DNA from 3 places in the Neobacillus solisequens genome. Region 3 is predicted to be linked to each of the others. Evidence: predicted binding sites of a transcription regulator. Region 3 holds the regulator's gene; each other region holds the start of a gene.
The links. Region 3 encodes Rex, which represses fermentation and respiration genes when NADH is low (regulators of the CRP and FNR family bind a similar motif). Its sites were predicted from a motif close to TTGTGAAATATTTCACAA; they were not measured.
Positions count from the first base shown of each region.

Region 1: qoxA (cytochrome aa3 quinol oxidase subunit II) is a predicted target of Rex. The motif match lies at 3,386-3,403, and genes of this name have one in related genera.
Region 2: ACI3K6_RS08395 (cytochrome C) is a predicted target of Rex. The motif match lies at 1,337-1,354, and genes of this name have one in related genera.

Region 1 covers NZ_JBKFGJ010000021.1:67,311-73,540, reverse strand. Annotated here, with positions in the region: gene lhgO (L-2-hydroxyglutarate oxidase) at 1-495, shown strand, start outside; gene ACI3K6_RS19765 (DUF3870 domain-containing protein) at 519-854, shown strand; gene ACI3K6_RS19760 (bacitracin ABC transporter ATP-binding protein) at 1,934-2,059, shown strand; gene ACI3K6_RS19755 (cobalamin-binding protein) at 2,095-2,907, opposite strand; gene qoxA (cytochrome aa3 quinol oxidase subunit II) at 3,449-4,357, shown strand; gene qoxB (cytochrome aa3 quinol oxidase subunit I) at 4,411-6,230, shown strand, end outside.
Region 2 covers NZ_JBKFGJ010000006.1:173,816-180,045, forward strand. Annotated here, with positions in the region: gene bshB2 (bacillithiol biosynthesis deacetylase BshB2) at 1-486, shown strand, start outside; gene ACI3K6_RS08390 (Crp/Fnr family transcriptional regulator) at 531-1,259, opposite strand; gene ACI3K6_RS08395 (cytochrome C) at 1,516-1,965, shown strand; gene nosZ (Sec-dependent nitrous-oxide reductase) at 1,983-3,851, shown strand; gene ACI3K6_RS08405 (hypothetical protein) at 3,979-4,551, shown strand; gene nosD (nitrous oxide reductase family maturation protein NosD) at 4,548-5,888, shown strand; gene ACI3K6_RS08415 (ABC transporter permease) at 5,852-6,230, shown strand, end outside.
Region 3 covers NZ_JBKFGJ010000027.1:82,215-88,444, forward strand. Annotated here, with positions in the region: gene ACI3K6_RS21715 (MDR family MFS transporter) at 1-648, opposite strand, end outside; gene ACI3K6_RS21720 (cytoplasmic protein) at 661-1,371, opposite strand; gene ACI3K6_RS21725 (polymer-forming cytoskeletal protein) at 1,387-2,106, opposite strand; gene ACI3K6_RS21730 (YhbD family protein) at 2,120-2,743, opposite strand; gene ACI3K6_RS21735 (redox-sensing transcriptional repressor Rex) at 3,074-3,736, opposite strand; gene moaC (cyclic pyranopterin monophosphate synthase MoaC) at 3,767-4,258, opposite strand; gene ACI3K6_RS21745 (ABC-F family ATP-binding cassette domain-containing protein) at 4,420-6,230, shown strand, end outside.

The sequences.
Region 1 (6,230 bases), on a different contig from region 3:
CCTGTTCCAAATCCTAAATTCCCATTCTTGGGTGTTCATTTTACCCGGATGATTACTGGAGAAGTGGATGCAGGACCGAATGCAGTGCTCAGCTTTAAACGGGAAGGTTACAAAAAGACAGATTTTAATGTAAAGGATCTTGCAGAATCTCTAAGTTATAGCGGTCTTTGGAAAATGGCAGGAAAGTTTATGAAAGAAGGAATGGAAGAATACGTTCGTTCCTTTAGTAAAAAACAATTTACCAAAAGTCTTCAGGAACTAATTCCGGAGATTCAAGAAGACGATTTAATACCGGCGCCTGCTGGAGTACGCGCCCAAGCCATCAGAAATGATGGAAGTATGGTAGATGATTTCCACATAATTATGGGCAAGCGTACCATTCATGTTTGTAATGCACCATCACCAGCTGCCACAGCTTCTATTGAAATTGGAAAAGAAATCGTAAGTAGGATTCCGGAACAAACAAACTTAAAAGAAACTGCGTTAATCATTTAATTTTAATGAGAGGTTGATCAAGGATGTTTAACGGAAAAACGATTTTTATTGCCGGTCATGCTCGGTTACCGCAAGGCATGGCTGCCAAAAGCGTCTTCGAAACCTTAACGATTACTGCGGAAGTGGATACAAAATATGGAGTAATTATTCAGGCTACCTGTACCTTGGCCACTGAACACGGACGTGATTTTATCGGTGGATTGTTAAGGGGGACAAGTTTAAATGATGGAGTGGAGGATGCCGTCAAGGCAATCGAAACCTATTATCGGGGCAAAGCAACAAACGCTTTAATTGCGGCCTTAAAAGACTTGCATTTGCATTTTCAACAAATTAAGGCAGAAGGAATAACAATTGTATAAAACCAATATTTCACTTTGTATTCCAGAAATCACTTGAAAAATATTTATAAAGGTTGTTGTAATTGTCCGGAGTAAATACAACTTCAGAGGCTCTCTCTCATTTTGTTTTACTGATATTTCAAGTTTTTAAGACTTCAGACAAGATCAAACTGATTTGGCACAACTGTGTCCGAAGCTGCCATGACTTCGGACACGATCAAGCCAAATTCGGTATAACTGTGTCTGAAGTTACCCTGACTTTGGACACAATAAAGCAAAATTGTAGTAGTGGTGTCTGAAGTTCACCTGACTTCGGACACGATCAAGCAAAATTTGGTATAACTGTGTCTGAAGTTACTCTGACTTCGGACACGATCAAGCCAAATTCGGTATAACTGTGTCTGAAGTTACCCTGACTTCGGACACGATCAAGCCAAATTCGGTATAACTGTGTCTAAAGTTACCCTGACTTTGGACACAATAAAGCAAAATTGTAGTAGTGGTGTCTGAAGTTCACCTGACTTCGGACACGATCAAGCAAAATTTGGTATAACTGTGTCTGAAGTAACCCTGACTTCGGACACGATCAAGCAAAATTTGGTATAACTGTGTCTGAAGTTACCCTGACTTCGGACACGATCAAGCAAAATGTTAGTAGCAGTGTCTGAAGTTCTCCTGACTTCGGACACAATCAAGCAAAATTTGGTATAACTATGTCTGAAGTTCTCTTGACTTCGAACACGATCAAGTTAATTTGGCATAACTGTGTCCGAAGCTGCCATGACTTTGGACACAATCAAACTGAAATGTCATAACCATGACCGAAGTTACCCAGACCTCGGTTTGACAAAAAGAGATAATTATTTCGTAACCCGAAAAAATGTACACTAAAAATGGACCTTGGTTTCTAAGGTCCATTTTTAGTGCCAAAAACAACAACCTATACGATTAAAGTTAAAAGAAGCAGTGATTTCTCTGCTTCTTTTTTGTTTTCATACCTTAATCGTCCGAAAATAGTTTAAAACTTAGAACAAAGGAAATGTTAAGTAGGGTAAAACATATTTTATTAATATGAATTAGTAAAGATAAGGAGGGTTTACATGTATAAAGAAAATAGCCCCTTATTCTCGGATGAATTCCTGGATGAACTCACAAAGGATATAAATGAAAAATATGGCTGGCCTAACAAAGAAGAAAATCTGGAATCAATCCATGAAGATGAGTAAAAATAATTGTTTGCCATTTTGTTTTTCTACACTGGCTACAATAACATGTCATCTCCCTCGTGAAACCCAGGGAAAATTTCGGGATGGAGTATATGAGCTATTTTAGCCAGGCCATATAAAAGCCGAGGGGATGGCCTGCAAAAAAGCGGTTCATCTAAAATGTGAAGTTGGTTATTTTTTATCGCTGTCATCTGATCCCAGCCGGGGCGTTTCAGAATGACCTTTGGGTTAACTTTATGTTTTTGAACACCTACCCAAACGACACAGATTATATCTGGGTTGCGGAACTTAACCTCTTCCCAATCCGTCTGGTAACTTGCAACCACTTGGTCATCAAAAATATTTCTTCCACCCGCAAGCACGCTAATTTCTGTCAGCCAGTTCAGGGAGCCCGGGGTGAAGATCGGCTTTGCCCACCATTCCCAATAAAGGGTTTTTGATTCTTTAACTTGTTTGCTTAAAGATTTATACAGTTTTAAGGTACGATTAAATCTTTCAAATAATTCGTTGGCCCGTGGGTAGGTGCTTGTGGCATTGCCAACGAACAAAAGACAATTCCCCACTTCTTCTAGTGTTTGTGGATTAGGCACAATTACATATGGTATTTTACGTTTCTCTAACTCCTCGATATTTCGTTCCATACCCGGAACGGATAGGGAAGCTAAAACCAAATCAGGCTGTAGTTTCTCTACTTTATCCATATCGATGTTCAAATCTGGTCCCAACCTTGGCAATTCAGTAATTTCTTTCGGCCAATCTGAATAATCATCTACCCCTATTAATGAAGAAGTTAGCCCTAAATAGGCTATAAATTCAGTATTACTCGGACAAATGGAAATCAATTTCAATATACTTCCCCCTAATCAAATCTTCTTACTATCTATTATAATAAAAATCTCCATGTTCCCTATCAAAAAATAATGATGAATGAACACAAAATAAAATCCAATTCTGAAGTGAGAGTTAAGCCTAAAGGATCGCCATTTCCTTTGGTTTTATCATTCTAGAAAAATGTAATAATTTTAAGTAATATAATTGTTTGAGAACCCATGAACAAACTAGAGTATACTAATTCGAAGAATGAATAGTGTTTAGAACCCTTGTGAATGCAGGGTTTTTCTGAGTATTCAAGGGTATTTGAGCTCAGGGTAAATAAAATAGAGATAATATATCGATTCACAATTAAAAGCAAATGAAAAGTATAACTTTTTTCGAAATATCGAATTCTTTTTGAACATTTCGTGACAAATTTCATAAATGGGTGTCGTAATTTCAAATTTGGTATTAAAATAGTGGCGAGATGTGATTTAAATCACAAAACTAAAAATGTGATGAAATTCACAATAATATAAAATTGAAATTTTTTAATCAAAGGAAAGGGGTACTAGTATGAAAGTAAAATCGGCTTTATTATTACTTGTTCTCACTATTGCTACAGTGTTAACAGGGTGTGAGCCACTCATGGTTCTGAATCCAAAAGGGCCACAAGCTGAAAGGCAAGCCCACGACATTTTATTATCGATCGGAATCATGTCATTAGTTGTTTTGGTTGTATTTGCTATTTTGATTTACGTATTGGTAAAGTATCGTGCATCAAAGCAGAGTCCTGATTATGAACCACCTCACATCGAAGGAAATAAGTGGGTAGAGTTGCTATGTGTCGGAATTCCTGTTATTATCGTCGTTTACTTTTCAATCGTTTCTGTCCAAAGTAACTACATCGTTGAGGCAAAACCAAAACAGTATCAGGATCAGAAACCTATGGTGATTTATGCTTCTTCATCAGATTGGAAATGGCATTTTAGTTATCCGGAGCAAGATATTGAAACCGTTAACTATTTATACATTCCAACGGATCGTCCAATAGAATTTAAACTGTATTCTTACGGACCTATTACTAGCTTCTGGATTCCGCAACTGGGCGGACAAAAGTATGCCATGTCAAACATGGTAACAACCCTTCACTTAGCTGCTGATGAGCCTGGTGAAATGATGGGTCGAAACGCAAACTTCAGCGGTAAAGGAACAGCCGAAAATACATTTAATGTAACAGCCATGTCTGAGAAAGATTTTGATAAATGGGTAAAAGACGTAAAGAAAACAGCAAAACCTTTAACAGAGAAAAAATTTGATCAGTTATTAAAACCTGGTCACCTTGGACAAATGACATTTACAGGAACCCATTTAGAATTTAGTCCAGCTCCAAATCTGCATCATAGTGGATCAGAAAAGAGTCACGATGGAAAAATGGATTCTGAAATGGATATGAATATGGATATGTCAGATCACGATAAATAATAAGGTAATTTAAAAATAGTAAAAAGTTAATCTCTTGAGAGGAGTTAAAAAGAATGGATTTCTTTGATCGTTTTGCCATTCCTAATCCAAGTCTTGCCATTTACGCTTCGATGGTCGCGATCGGCCTTACGGTGGTCGCTATAATTGCGGGCCTGACTTATTTTAAAAAATGGGGATATTTATGGCGTGAATGGTTAACTACAGTGGACCATAAACGGATTGGTATAATGTATATGCTTTCTGCTTTAATCATGTTGTTCCGAGGCGGAGCTGATGCGATCATGATGCGCGCTCAGCTTGCAGTGCCTGATAATAAGATGTTAGACCCACAGCATTACAATGAAGTTTTCACCACACACGGGGTAGTCATGATTATGTTTATGGCCATGCCATTCATCTTTGCGTTTATGAACTTCGTAGTTCCATTGCAAATTGGTGCACGTGATGTGGCTTTTCCTAGATTAAACGCGTTAAGCTTCTGGCTTTTCTTCTTTGGAGCCATGCTATTTAATATCTCTTTTGTAATCGGAGGCTCACCTGATGCAGGTTGGACTTCATATTTTCCGCTAGCAGGGAATGAATTCAGCCCACACGTCGGTACCAACTATTATATGATCGCAGTTCAAATATCCGGTATTGGCTCCTTGATGACTGGTATTAATATGCTTACCACCATTTTCAAAATGAGAGCACCTGGTATGACATTGATGAAAATGCCAATGTTTACATGGGCTACGTTGGCAACAAACTTAATCGTTGTTACTGTTTTCCCAGTTATCACAGTTGCCCTTGCAATGGGTACGATGGACAGATTATTTGGAACTCACTTCTTTACCATGACAAATGGCGGAATGGATATGCTGTGGGCCAACCTTTTCTGGGTTTGGGGCCATCCTGAAGTATACATCCTTATTTTGCCGGCATTTGGAATTTACAGTGAAATTATCTCGACATTTTCTAGCAGAAACCTTTATGGCTATAAATCAATGGTAGCTTCCATGGTTGTGATCTCAGCTCTTTCCTGTATGGTTTGGGCGCACCATTTCTTTACGATGGGCCAAGGAGCACTATCAAACAGCTTCTTCTCCATCACGACAATGGCCATTTCGATACCAACAGGTGTTAAGATTTTTAACTGGCTGTTTACTATGTGGAAGGGGAAAATTCGTTTTACCGTTCCAATGCTATACTCGCTCGGTTTTATTCCGTTGTTTGTTATCGGTGGGATGACTGGGGTTATGCTAGCGATGTCTGCAGCAGACTATCAATACCATAATACCATGTTCTTAGTAGCCCACTTCCATAATACAATCATCCCAGGTGTTGTATTTGCGATGCTGGCAGGTTTAACGTATTATTGGCCAAAAATGTTTGGCTTTATGCTAAATGAAAGAATTGGAAAATGGTCCTTCTGGACTCTCTCTATTGGATTCTGCTTAGCCTTCTTCCCGATGTATATTACTGGTTTGGATGGGCAAGCCCGTCGTATGTACACATATTCCGCAGCGACAGGCTATGGTCCGTTGAATATGCTATCATTTGTCGGTGCAGGAGTTATGGCGATCAGCTTTTTATTAATTGTTTATAACGTCTATTACAGTGTTCGTTATTCACCAAGAAATATTGGAGCTGACCCTTGGGATGCACGTACTCTTGAGTGGGCAACACATACTCCGATTCCGGAATATAACTTTGCCATTGAACCACACGTTACATCATACGAAGCATTCTGGGATTCTAAGAAAAAAGGTCACAAGCTGTTCCCGGGTAATTTGGAGAAAATCCATATGCCGAATAACAGTGGAGTTCCATTTATCATGGGTGCAATCTTCTTTGTCTTAGGCTTTTCACTGATTTTCTCTCTTTGGATTCC
Region 2 (6,230 bases), on a different contig from region 3:
CCGAAAATCAGAAAAAAGGAATTACAAGATGCTGTTAATGTATTAGGCATTCAGGACTTACGCATGCTTGGGTACCGTGATAAGACCATTGAGTTTGAGGATGATGAAAAATTAGCAAACCACTTGTTATCCATTATCCAAGAAATAAACCCTTCACTTATTATCACATTTTACCCGGGATATGCTGTACACCCTGACCACGATGCTACCGGTGCAGCCGTCATTCGTGCTGTTGGAAAACTTCCAGCTGCCGCACGGCCTAAATTACACTGTGTTGCTTTTTCCAATGACTGTGTGGAAAAACTTGGGGAAGCAGACATTATCAACGAAATTAGTAACGTAGCCCATATCAAATTGGCGGCCATTAAAGCGCACCGTTCCCAGACAGAACTAACGTTTAAAGATATGGAAGAAAAACTGAAAAATCAAGATCCGCAAGTTATGGCCCGAATCAATTTTGAACGATTCTGGACATACAAATGGTAAAATAGTGGCCCTGCAGCATCCTTAGCTGCAGGGCCATTTCATTTTTAATACCCCTTATGCTGCAGGGTACAAAATAAGCACCAATCCAAGATGATTATTTTTCGTGACTTCAATTCAATCATGTTATCTTTCTTTAACTTCGAAAACACCCGGCTGACACTCTCCCGTGAGGTGCCGACAACCGTGGCAAATTCCTGCACAGTCAATGGTATTTCAATTCCCCACCGCTTGCTATCCGCATTAAACTTACGACCCAGCCGTTCAAGGGTTTTGACTGATTTTGCATACACATCTAACAGAGCAACATCACGTAGTTGCGATGTCATTTCTCTCAAAGTATCACTCATATAATGAATCATTTGGACGGCCAATTCTGGGTATTGATAGAGATCCTGCTCAAGCCCCTGCTTATCCAAAAATGAAATCGTCCCATCCTCAAGCATAGTTCCAGTAGCCGGATATGACTCCTTCCTATTAGTAAATAAACAGGCTTCAGCAAAAACATCCCCTGTTTGCTTCACACAAACAATGACCTCATTTCCACTTTCATCTTCTTTTGTGAGTTTAACCGACCCTGATTGTATAAAGTAGACACCACGCGCTACATCATCCTCAGACATAATGTGGTCCCCTTTTTTTAACTGAAACGTTTGAAGACGTTTTTCAATAAGTGTAAGTGACTTCTCCGACAAGTCTTTAAATATGACAATTTTCTTCAGTAATTCACCTTTTTGAAAAACCATTTCATTACCTTCTCGTAAAATCTGATTCAATTCCCACACCACCTTTTTAAAAGGAAAGTTCTACCTTTTCCCTTACCATCAATTGTAAACTCTCCTATTCCATTTAGTAGTGACGTGTTTCACAAAACGTTCATATTTTTCAAATGGGCATTATTCCTTGCTTTCAAGACCGACTTCACAAAACGTTCAAAAAGCCCGAATAAAAGTGTGCTCAACATCACAATTTTGTAAGAGCTTTCCAAATAGGATAAAAGTGTTCATTTGAATAAAAAGGAGGGGGACAAAATTGCAAAAAGCAATGATTAGCTTTGTTATTAGTGCTTTACTAGGATTTGGGGTTGGATACCTAGTATTTGGCGTCTTAATGGGCGACTCCGGTAATAAGTCGCAGGTGGCACAAACAGATACACCATTAGAGAAAACTACTAAAGAGGAAAGCAAGGATTCGACGGAGCCTGCCACGTCTTCAGCAGTAGCCGAAGATAACATTCTCAATAAAAGAGGGTGCCTTGGCTGCCACAGTGTAGAAGCACTCAATCTTAAAGGTGGTGCTGTTGGCCCGGATCTTTCACAAGCCTATGTGAACGTGGAAGGAAAACACGGCAAGCCCATTGAAGAATTTCTAAAACAGCCGACTTCAGCAGTTATGTCAGGAGTGATCGGCAAAAATCCACTAACCGATGAAGAACGCAAGCAAGTCCTCGATTTATTAAAACAAGCATCAGAGGCTAAATAATAAGGGTGGTGTATTGAATGAAAAAATGGATTCCGATCGCATCCGGTTTACTTGCCGGCTTTGTCGCAGCAACGATTTCTTTTGCGGACTTTTCATCAAGTTCAAATCATGATGTCGCTTCCGCAGGCAACAAGAGCAATGCGGAAAAAGTGTATGTACCTTTTGGCAAAAAAGATGACTATTATTTATTCGCATCCGGCGGCCACTCCGGTCAAATGTTTATTTACGGTGTACCATCTATGCGGAAAATTAGAACGATTCCGGTATTCTCCCCTGACTCCGCAACAGGTTATGGCTTTGATGAAGAGACCAAAAAAATGATGGGCGGCTATACATGGGGTGACCTTCACCATCCGGCCTTCTCTGAAACAAACGGTGATTATGACGGGAAATGGATGTTTGCAACAGACGTCGGTAACAGCCGTGCAGCGGTTGTTGACCTCAAAACCTTTACAACCAAAGATATTATCAAGGTTCCAAACACTGCAGGGCCACATTGTGCAGCCTTTGTTACCGAAAATACCGAGTATATGTTCCTTCCTACCCGTTTCGCTGTTCCTCTAGGTCAAAAATATGAATCATTAGATGACTACAGTTCAAAGTATCGCGGAGTCATGTCAGCGGTAACTTTCGACAATCAAAAAGTAAAACTTAACGTCGCTTACCAGGTGGCCCTTCCACCTTGGTCCTATGACCTTTCAGATGCAGGTAAAAAGGGCTCTAAAGACTGGGCTGTTATGACTACTTATAATACAGAAGAAGCTACTACAACAATGGAAGTCAATGCATCACAGGCAGACCGTGACTACATCGTGCTATTTAATTGGAAAGAGCTTGCACAGATGGTCAAGGACGGTAAATATGAAGATGTAAACGGACAAAAAATGATTTTCCCTGAGAAACAAAAAGGCGGTATTTATTTAATTCCCGTTGCGAAATCACCGCACGGAGTTGACGTATCACCAGACGGCAAGTACTTTATCGCTTCCGGTAAGCTTGCGCCAGCTATGACCGTATTCTCTTTTGAAAAAGCATTTAAAGCTATTGAAAACAAACAATTCGCTGGTGAACGCAATGGTATTCCGATTTTAAAATATGAAAAAGTAATGGAAAGAGAAGTAAACCCAGAAAACGCACTCGGACCGCTTCATACACAATTTGATGACAAAGGCATGGCTTATACAACGATGTTTATTTCATCTGAAATTGTTAAGTGGGACCCTAAAACAGGTAAAACGTTAGACCGTGTTCCTGTTCAATATTCTCCAGGTCATTCTGTGGCTGCTGAAGGCGACACGGTGGCACCAGATGGAAAATGGCTTGTTGCCTTAAACAAAATTGCCAAGGACAGCTACTTATCCGTTGGACCTTCACACCCAGAATCCATGCAATTGATTGATATCAGCGGAAAGATGAAGGTTGTTCAATCGGCGCCGGTCGATCCGGAACCTCACTATGCCCAAATGATTAAGGCAGATAAGATTAAAACGATCAATGTCTATCCGAAGGATCCAAATAACAAGGATGCCGTTTATAAGCAAAGCGACACCAAAATTGTCCGAAAAGGAAACGAAGTCCATGTCTACGGTATTGCGATGCGTTCAAGATTTATCTTTGACCACACTGCAAAACGTCCTGACACGATTGAGGTTAACCAAGGAGATCATGTATTTATCCATTTAACCAATATTGACTTTGATGAAGATATTACCCACGGTTTTGCCATTAACGACTATGACTTAAACATGGAAGTTCAGCCTGGCCAAACAAACACAATGGAGCTCACTGCAGATAAAGCAGGAACATTCCCACTTTACTGTACGAATTTCTGCTCTGCACTGCATCAGGAAATGAACGGCTACTTCCTAGTAAAACCAAAGCAATAATACTCAAAGCTGCAGGGCCTTGGTCAGGCGCTGCAGCTAGACATGGCAATAAAGGCGGGTATCAAGGGAATAATTGATACCCGCTTTGTTTTTAATTGAGACTTTTAACAAAAAAGGAGTGGTTCACTTGAATGATAGTAAAAATAAATTATCCGTTATTTCTTCCCTATTAATTGGCCTTTCTACGATTCTGATTGCAATCTCCATGTTTTTCCCTTGGTGGAAAATGGTATTTTATGCTCCTCAATATCCGGAAGGCTTAAATATCATCGTGTATCCAAATAAGCTGGAAGGGCAAATTGATATTATTAATGGGCTCAACCATTATATTGGGATGTCCAACTTCAGCGAAAAGAACTTTCCTGAACTTTCTTATCTAATCTACATTATTGGTGGTTTGGCATTGCTCACTCTTATGACAGCCATCCTCCGCAATAAAAAAGTTCTTTATGGATTAATTACGATTTTTGTTATTGGCGGTTTGGCCGGAGTATTGGATCTTCACTTTGCTTTAAAAAAATATGGATCCAATCTAAGCCCAAAAGCACCAATTAAAATTGATCCGTTTGTTCCGCCGATTGTAGGCGAAAATACGGTAGCAAACTTTATTACCCACAGCATCCTGGGCACAGGCACCTACTTTGTTATAGCGGCCTTTATTTTACTACTCATTCCGTTATGGAAGGATCGAAAAAAATGAAAAAAACGACGCTCCTGTTTCTAACATTTTCTCTTCTTTTTTTCATAAAACCTGAGAAAAATATGGCAGCCGAACATCTGCAAGCCAGGATCGACTCCATGAAACCGGGAGCGATATTGAGGCTTGAAGATAAGTCTTATGAGGGCAATATCGTGATCAAAAAACCGCTGACGCTAATTGGCTCCAAAAATACCGTGATTAAGGGTGACGGAACAGGGAATGTCATTTCCGTTAAAGCCACTAATGTGAAACTTTCGCATTTTACGGTGACGAATAGCAGCATGAACCGAAATTCCGCTGAAGAGTACGCTGCCATCAAGGTCTATACTAACAACAACGTAATCGAGCACATAAAAATCCGGCATTCCTTTCACGGTATTTATTTAAGCAAGGCCCATCATAATATAGTCCGTTACAACGAGATTATGGGGTTTGGCAAGGGTGAAATAGCAGCCCAAGGAAACGGAATACATGTTTTTTATGCTAAAGACAACCTTATTACCCACAATACGATTGACGGCACCCGCGACGGGATGTTCTTTGATTATGCCAACAAGAATCAAAGCTATGACAATCACATTAGCAATACCCGTTACGGGCTACATTATATGTACTCCGACGGAAATATTTTTAAACGCAATACCTTTACGATGAACACCGGCGGCGCAGCCGTCATGAATTCCAATAATCTTGAGCTTGAAGACAATCAATTTATCGTAAACTACGGAAACCAATCATTTGGTCTATTGCTTTTGCAGGCGAATGATAATCAAATCAAACACAATACATTCTATATGAATCAGCGCGGCTTATATATTGACCAAGCAACAAGAAATCTTATCCGCGATAACAAAATTATTCAGAATCAGATTGGCATCGAGCTATGGGCCAGTTCTAATGATCAAGTTTTTACGAGAAACCGAATTACTGAAAATACGATTCCTTCGGTGACCATTGGCGGTAAGGGTGAAGGCAATGCTTGGAGCAAAAACGGCAAGGGCAATGATTGGGGCAACACCTTCCCTCTCACCGATTTAAATCAGGATGGCATCGGGGATTTTCCTATAGTCTATCATTCCTCTCTTCATCAACTGATTGAGGATCAGGAATTAACCAATTTATTTTTAAAAAGTCCAGCCATCCACATCTATGAAAAAATTAATGCTTCACAATCAGAAGATGAAGTGATGTTTAAGGATCCATATCCGCTAATGTCGGCTAAGGGCAACCACTCTTTGTTCTTATTTGCTGCATTGGTCGTGCTAACCGTGTTGATTTTAGTAAAGGGGAGACAGCCATTATGCACTATATTTGGAAGGAATGGAAAGAAAATATAAGAGGAAAAGGTCTTTGGCTCTCCTTAAGTATTATTTTTTTAATTTCCATTAGTATCTTGGTTCGTTCCGCTGCCCTTTCCTTTGATAAAGGCTTTTATATTCTGTTAATTAATTTATTTGATACGATTATTTACTTCATTCCAATCCTCTGCCTGTTTATTGGGGCATTCTCGATTTTTCAGGAAAAGGAACAAAAGACCTTAATCATGCTGCTGACAAAAACGGAACATTACGGAAGCTTTTTATTCAAGAAAAGCCTTGGGTTATACACGGTGGTTCTACTACCGTTATTTATATGGTTTTTCCTTTATCTAGTTTTATTAAAATTTCAATTCCAGTTGG
Region 3 (6,230 bases):
TAGCTCCAGTGCAAACATTAGACTAACAACCGCTCCAATCAACGTGGCGGCTCCCCACCAGTCAATGGATTGTTTTTGGTGGCTTGGTGATTCCTTATAGGAGATGAGGATAAAAATAAGCGAGAGTATCCCTAGAGGTAAATTAATATAGAAAATCCAATGCCAGCTGATGTGGTCGGTAATATATGCTCCAATCAGTGGTCCAAATATGCTCGACATTCCAAAAACAGCTCCGAACATCCCGCCCATTTTTCCGCGCTTTTCAGGTGGAAACAGGTCAAACATAATCGTAAATGCAATGGGAACTAGCGCGCCTCCACCTATTCCCTGTATTGCTCGGTAAATACTCAACTGGGTAATTGTCTCGGCCGTTCCGCATAATGCCGATCCGGTCATAAATAGAATCAGACCGAAGACAAAGAACCGCTTTCTGCCGTACATATCCGATAACTTTCCGAAAATCGGCATGCCCGCCATTTCCGCTACCATATAAGCCGAAACTACCCAAACAAAACTCTCGAGACCACCGAGGTCTCCGACAATGGTCCCCATAGCCGTTACGACAATCGTATTGTCCATGGAGGCCATTAAAATACTTAATAATAACCCTGCCACAACCAAGCCTAATTTACTTTCTTTTGTTGTCATCCTATTTCTCCTTTACCTTTTTGTCTTTGTTTTGACCACTGAACTCTGGTCAAGTTGTAAATCCGCCGTGTACTCGACCAGCCCTATCTCGCATCCTGGTCCAATCAACACCTTATTTCCGCGAACGATATCAGCCTTTGTATTTTCCAAATGTATATCGTCCCCTTCAATTACTTGGGCCGTTAACGTTCCTAGACTTTTTCCAAAAGGAAGTAACGAATTTTTCTTTCGTTTTACCATAATTCGCTCTCCTCCAATTTCAGCGGCCTTACTGTCACCGTACCGCAGGCCAATTTGGATGGTATCAGCTGAGAGGAGTCCCTTTATTTCAAATCCACCGCTGGAATCAAACGTTTCATACTCCACATCGCCATTAACAGTAAGTCCTCCTTTAATGGTGGCTGTTACACCCGTTAAACGTTCTCCCGCTTCGAGTTGACCTAAGATTTTGATTTTCTCCAAACGGGCTCTTCCGCCAATTTCCAAGGTACCCATCACAGTGGTATCCTTTGCCTCTAAGTCTCCTCTTACTTTGGCCTCACCCAGGACTTTTACCTTATCAGCCTTTACGTTTGTTTCCGCCTTACTCGTACCGTATACATGAAAAGCAGCACATTCCACATCCTGAACAATGGTACCTTCACCTCGGATACTGACTTTATCGTAGCTGCCTCCGCTATAACTTCCTGATCCATTGATGATTAAGTTTTCTATCTTGCTCATCCTTTTCCCCTCCTATTACACCCTTCTTGTTTCGCCGACTTCAGCTGACTTGTCGACGGTAAGTTCACCTGTATATTCGATTAAACCGATTTGACAATTCGGGCCAATTTTTACGTCATTCCCGCGAATGATCTTGGCCTTTGTATACTCCACCTCAATTTTGTCCCCTTCCATTAGGTCCGTCACTAATTGGTGGCGTGTAAAAGGTTTCAGCAAATTTCCGACCAGCGACTCTTTATACTCGACCCTAATGGTTCTCCCGCCTATTTCTTTTACATGGCAATTCCAAAAGATTTTTATATCCACTTCATCGGCATTTAACAATCCGCCAATAGTAAATTGAGCCTCTCCTTTAAATGTTTCAGCTTCACAATCGCCACCAACAGAAAGGGTCCCTTTCATTTGAATTTCCTCGCCTTTAAGCCAGCCACCTATAGAAGTTTGGCCCGAGATTCGCAGCTTTTCCACTTCTACGTTACCGTTGATTTTAGCGGTCCCTTCAACTAAGATTTCATTGGAGTTCACGTCCCCCTCCATTTTGCTCTTTCCGCTCACGATTACCTTTTCCGCCCGAATATTCCCTTTTGCTGTACCTAAACCATTGCATTCAAATTCATTGCAATCGATATCGGAATTGACGCTTCCTCTGCCGTTAATCAACACTTTGTCAAATTGTCCGCCATTGGATGATCCAATGCCATTTATATAAAGGTCTCCCTTTTTTTGCGTATCCATTTCCATTCCCCTTTTATAGTAATTTGGCTTTTAGTTCTTCCATGCAGCCCATCAATGGCAGGCGGGACACAACCTTTGTTCCCGTTTCAAAATGAATACTCTCCGCATTGATTGCTAATAGGCACGAAGAAACACCTAGCTTTCGGGTGATCACTAACTCACCGCTTTTTTGCTTAATCGTCGTTCGATTAGCTACTAGGAGCTGAACGATCATTCTTCCCTCTTCGAGATTTACCTCTCCGGACTGCAATAGCTTATCTAATACATATATTTCAAGTATTCTCGAAAAATTAAAGTCAGGACCATTTTTTTCAATATCCAGATATAGATTTATCGCTGTTTGCGAAACAGTGTTTCGTTTTACTAGTTCTTCAGCTGATAATTGTAGGTCTGTTACGCTTGGAGAAAACATATTGGCCAATTCATCCAACGATAAATTCTCCTTCATCGTTTGGATTTTTTCGATGCGTTTTAAGATCTTTTCTTTAGGAAAAAAAGTCTCCTGACCAGTAAAAGTGGACTTGCGAATAAACCATTCCTCGGGAATCAAGTCTTTTCGCTTCCAGCGATATAACTGCCCATATGATATTCCTGCTAAATCCAATAACTCTTTTTTAGAAATTAACTCCTCACTCATTTTTTAAAAACTCCTTTCCGATGACATTAATGTAACATAACACTGTTACGTTGTAAAGGCGTTGTTTTATCATTTTGTAAATTTTTTGGTATCCTACCAAAAAAAAAAGGCCGGACCATTAAAATGGGTCCGCCTCTATCCAGGAATACCGCCCATCAAAATGTTTTTTAGGAGGTACTTGCGATTTCTATCGGAATTCTCTCATCACTTTTTCCAAAACCCACCCTTCGAGGACCTCTCCCTTTTTCGGGTTAATAAGGGGTCTCTGTCTTACTCCTTTTTTTAGAAAAAAAATGGGCCCTCCCAATTATGGAAAGACCCATGGCAAAATTATTCTTCAACTTCTACTTCTCCAATTGATGGATAATGCTTTAAAAAGTACACCAATGATTGCAGTTCAACTGCTAAATCAATATGGTGAACCCGAATGGAGGCTGGAACATTTAATCTGGCAGGGGTGAAGTTTAAAATACCTCTGACCCCTGTATTCGCAAGGCGATCCGTTATCATCTGAGCAACAGGAGCAGGTACGGTTAAAATCGCAACCGAAATATCATCCTCGACCAAATGTTTTTCCAAATCATCCATGGACAGAACCGGAACATCGCCGATGGAAGTGCCAATTTTATCGGGTGAAACATCAAACGCGCACTGAATTTTCGTATTGTTATTTTTTAAAAAATTATAATGTAAAAAGGCTGTGCCCAAATTCCCTACCCCAATTAAGGCAACCTTCGTTAATTCGTCTTGATCCAAGGTTTTTCGGAAAAAGGACAATAGATAATTGACATTATAGCCGTAACCCTTTTTACCAAGGGCTCCAAAATAGGAAAAGTCCCTGCGAATTGTTGCGGAGTCTACTTTTACTGCCTCGCTTAATTCGGCTGATGATACTCGTTGCTTTCCGGAAGAATGCAAGTTTTGTAAAAATCGATAATATAAGGGTAATCGCTTTGCTGTTGCTTGTGGGATTTTCATTGTTTCATTCGACATATTACTCCTTCACCCCGCTAATCATTTTGTTTATATTCGATCAAGTCGTCTAAAATCGCCATTTTTGCCGCCGGATTTCTCCATTAAGTAGGTAGGGCCGATTACCATACCCTTATCCACTGCTTTACACATATCATATACCGTTAATGCACAAACAGACGCCGCTGTTAGCGCTTCCATTTCAACACCTGTCTGCCCTTTAGTCTTAACTGTTGCCTGAATTTGCAATGTATACTGATCGTTATCGCTTTCCCAGGAGAAAGTAACATTTATACCAGTTAATGGAATCGGGTGGCACATCGGGATGATTTCCCATGTCCTTTTCGCTGCCATCACTGCTGCCACTTGGGCAACTGCTAAGACATCGCCTTTTTTCATTTCCTCATTAGTGATTTTTTCATAAATTTCTTTACTCACAGTAATGCTAGAATGCGCAAGCGCTGTTCTCGCCGTTTCCGGCTTATCGCTTACATCCACCATCTTTGCTCTGCCTTCTTCATTAAAATGCGTAAACTCTGCCATAGTATAGTCCTCCAAAAAAAATGATACTATATTTTACCGTCTCTGTGTGTGAAAGTTTGAGCGAATGGTGATATTTTTTTCCAAAACGTACAATATCCTGCTTTATTGCCGTTATTTCAGGAATACGGTACACTATTCCTAGGTAATAGAGGTGAAAAAATATGATTTTATTACAAGTTAATCAATTACAAAAATACTTTGGTGCTGACCTTATTTTATCCAATATTAAGCTTGAATTACAAACGAGGGACCGTGTTGCCCTTGTAGGTCGTAATGGTGCTGGAAAATCCACCCTTCTAAAAATTATCGCAGGGCATCTTTCCCATGACGGTGGAGAAATTATCAAGCCAAAGGGTGTCTCGATCGGATACTTAGCGCAAAATACCGGGTTGGAATCAAGTCTGTCCATTTGGGATGAAATGTTAACCGTCTTTGAACATCTTCAGCAGCAAGAAAAGGCTTTGCGAAGACTTGAAGCGCAAATGGCTGATCCTGAAGTCTTTAATAACCCAACCAAATATGAGCGGATTTTAAAGGAATATGATCAGCTCCAGGTCACCTTTAAGGAACAAGGAGGCTATCAGTACGAAGCAGATATTCGGTCTGTCCTTAACGGTTTAAATTTTCAGGATTCTGCCGTTTCAATTTCCAGTCTGAGCGGCGGTCAAAAAACCCGCCTAGCCCTTGGTAAACTTTTATTAACAAAACCAGACATTTTAATCCTGGACGAGCCGACCAACCATCTTGATATTGAAACATTGTCTTGGCTGGAACAATACTTACAAGGCTATAGCGGAGCCATTCTGATTGTCTCCCATGACCGCTATTTCTTGGACAAAGTCGTTACCCAGGTCTATGAACTTTCCCGAAACCAAATTCAGCGGTTTACAGGCAATTATAGTTACTATCTGGAGCAAAAGGCTGCCAATTATGAACGCGATCTGAAGCTTTATGAAAAACAACAGCAGGAAATTGCATCCCTGCAAGATTTCATTCAACGGAACCTGGCAAGGGCGTCCACAACCAAACGGGCACAGAGCCGCCGCAAAAAACTTGAAAAAATTGAAGTGATGGACCGTCCGCTCGGGGATGAAAAATCTGCATCCTTTTCATTTGAAATTGAAAAGCAAAGCGGGAACGACGTACTGATGGTGGACTCCCTGGCAATTGGCTATGAGGGTGAGAAAGTTTCAGAGAATATCACTTTTCGAGTTTTTAGGGGAGAAAGTATTGCACTTGTAGGCCCAAACGGGATTGGCAAGTCCACCATGTTAAAGACGATTATTAAAAAACTTCCATCGCTTGGAGGAACGATTAACTACGGTACCAATCTTACTATTGGATATTATGACCAAGAACAAGCCAACTTAAAGTCCAATAAGCGTGTCCTAAATGAACTCTGGGATGACTATCCTCTTAAACCTGAAAAGGAAATTAGGACAGTACTGGGTAACTTCCTGTTCTCCGGAGATGATGTCCTTAAAACAGTCTCCTCCTTAAGCGGTGGTGAAAAGGCCCGGCTTGCGCTGGCAAAGCTAATGCTTGAAAAGGCCAACTTGTTAATCCTGGACGAGCCGACCAACCACTTGGACCTTGATAGTAAAGAAGTACTCGAAAATGCACTAGTTGACTATCCGGGAACGATTCTGTTCGTCTCCCATGACCGGTACTTTATTAACCGTATTGCCACTAAGGTGTTAGAGCTCAGCAAAACAAGCAGCACTGAGTATCTTGGAGACTATGATTATTATGTCGAAAAGAAACTCGAGCAGGAGGAACTGGCAGCATTAGCCCTTGCTGAATCACAGAAAAAGCAACCCAAGACTGAGATGGTGGAAAAGAATACGTACCATCAAGATAAAGAGTCAAAAAAGCTGGAACGGCAGCGGAAACGGAAGTTGGAAGAAATCGAACTTCGTATTGAAGAAATTGAAGAAGCCATCCAAGAGTACGAGCAGTTATTATGTGAACC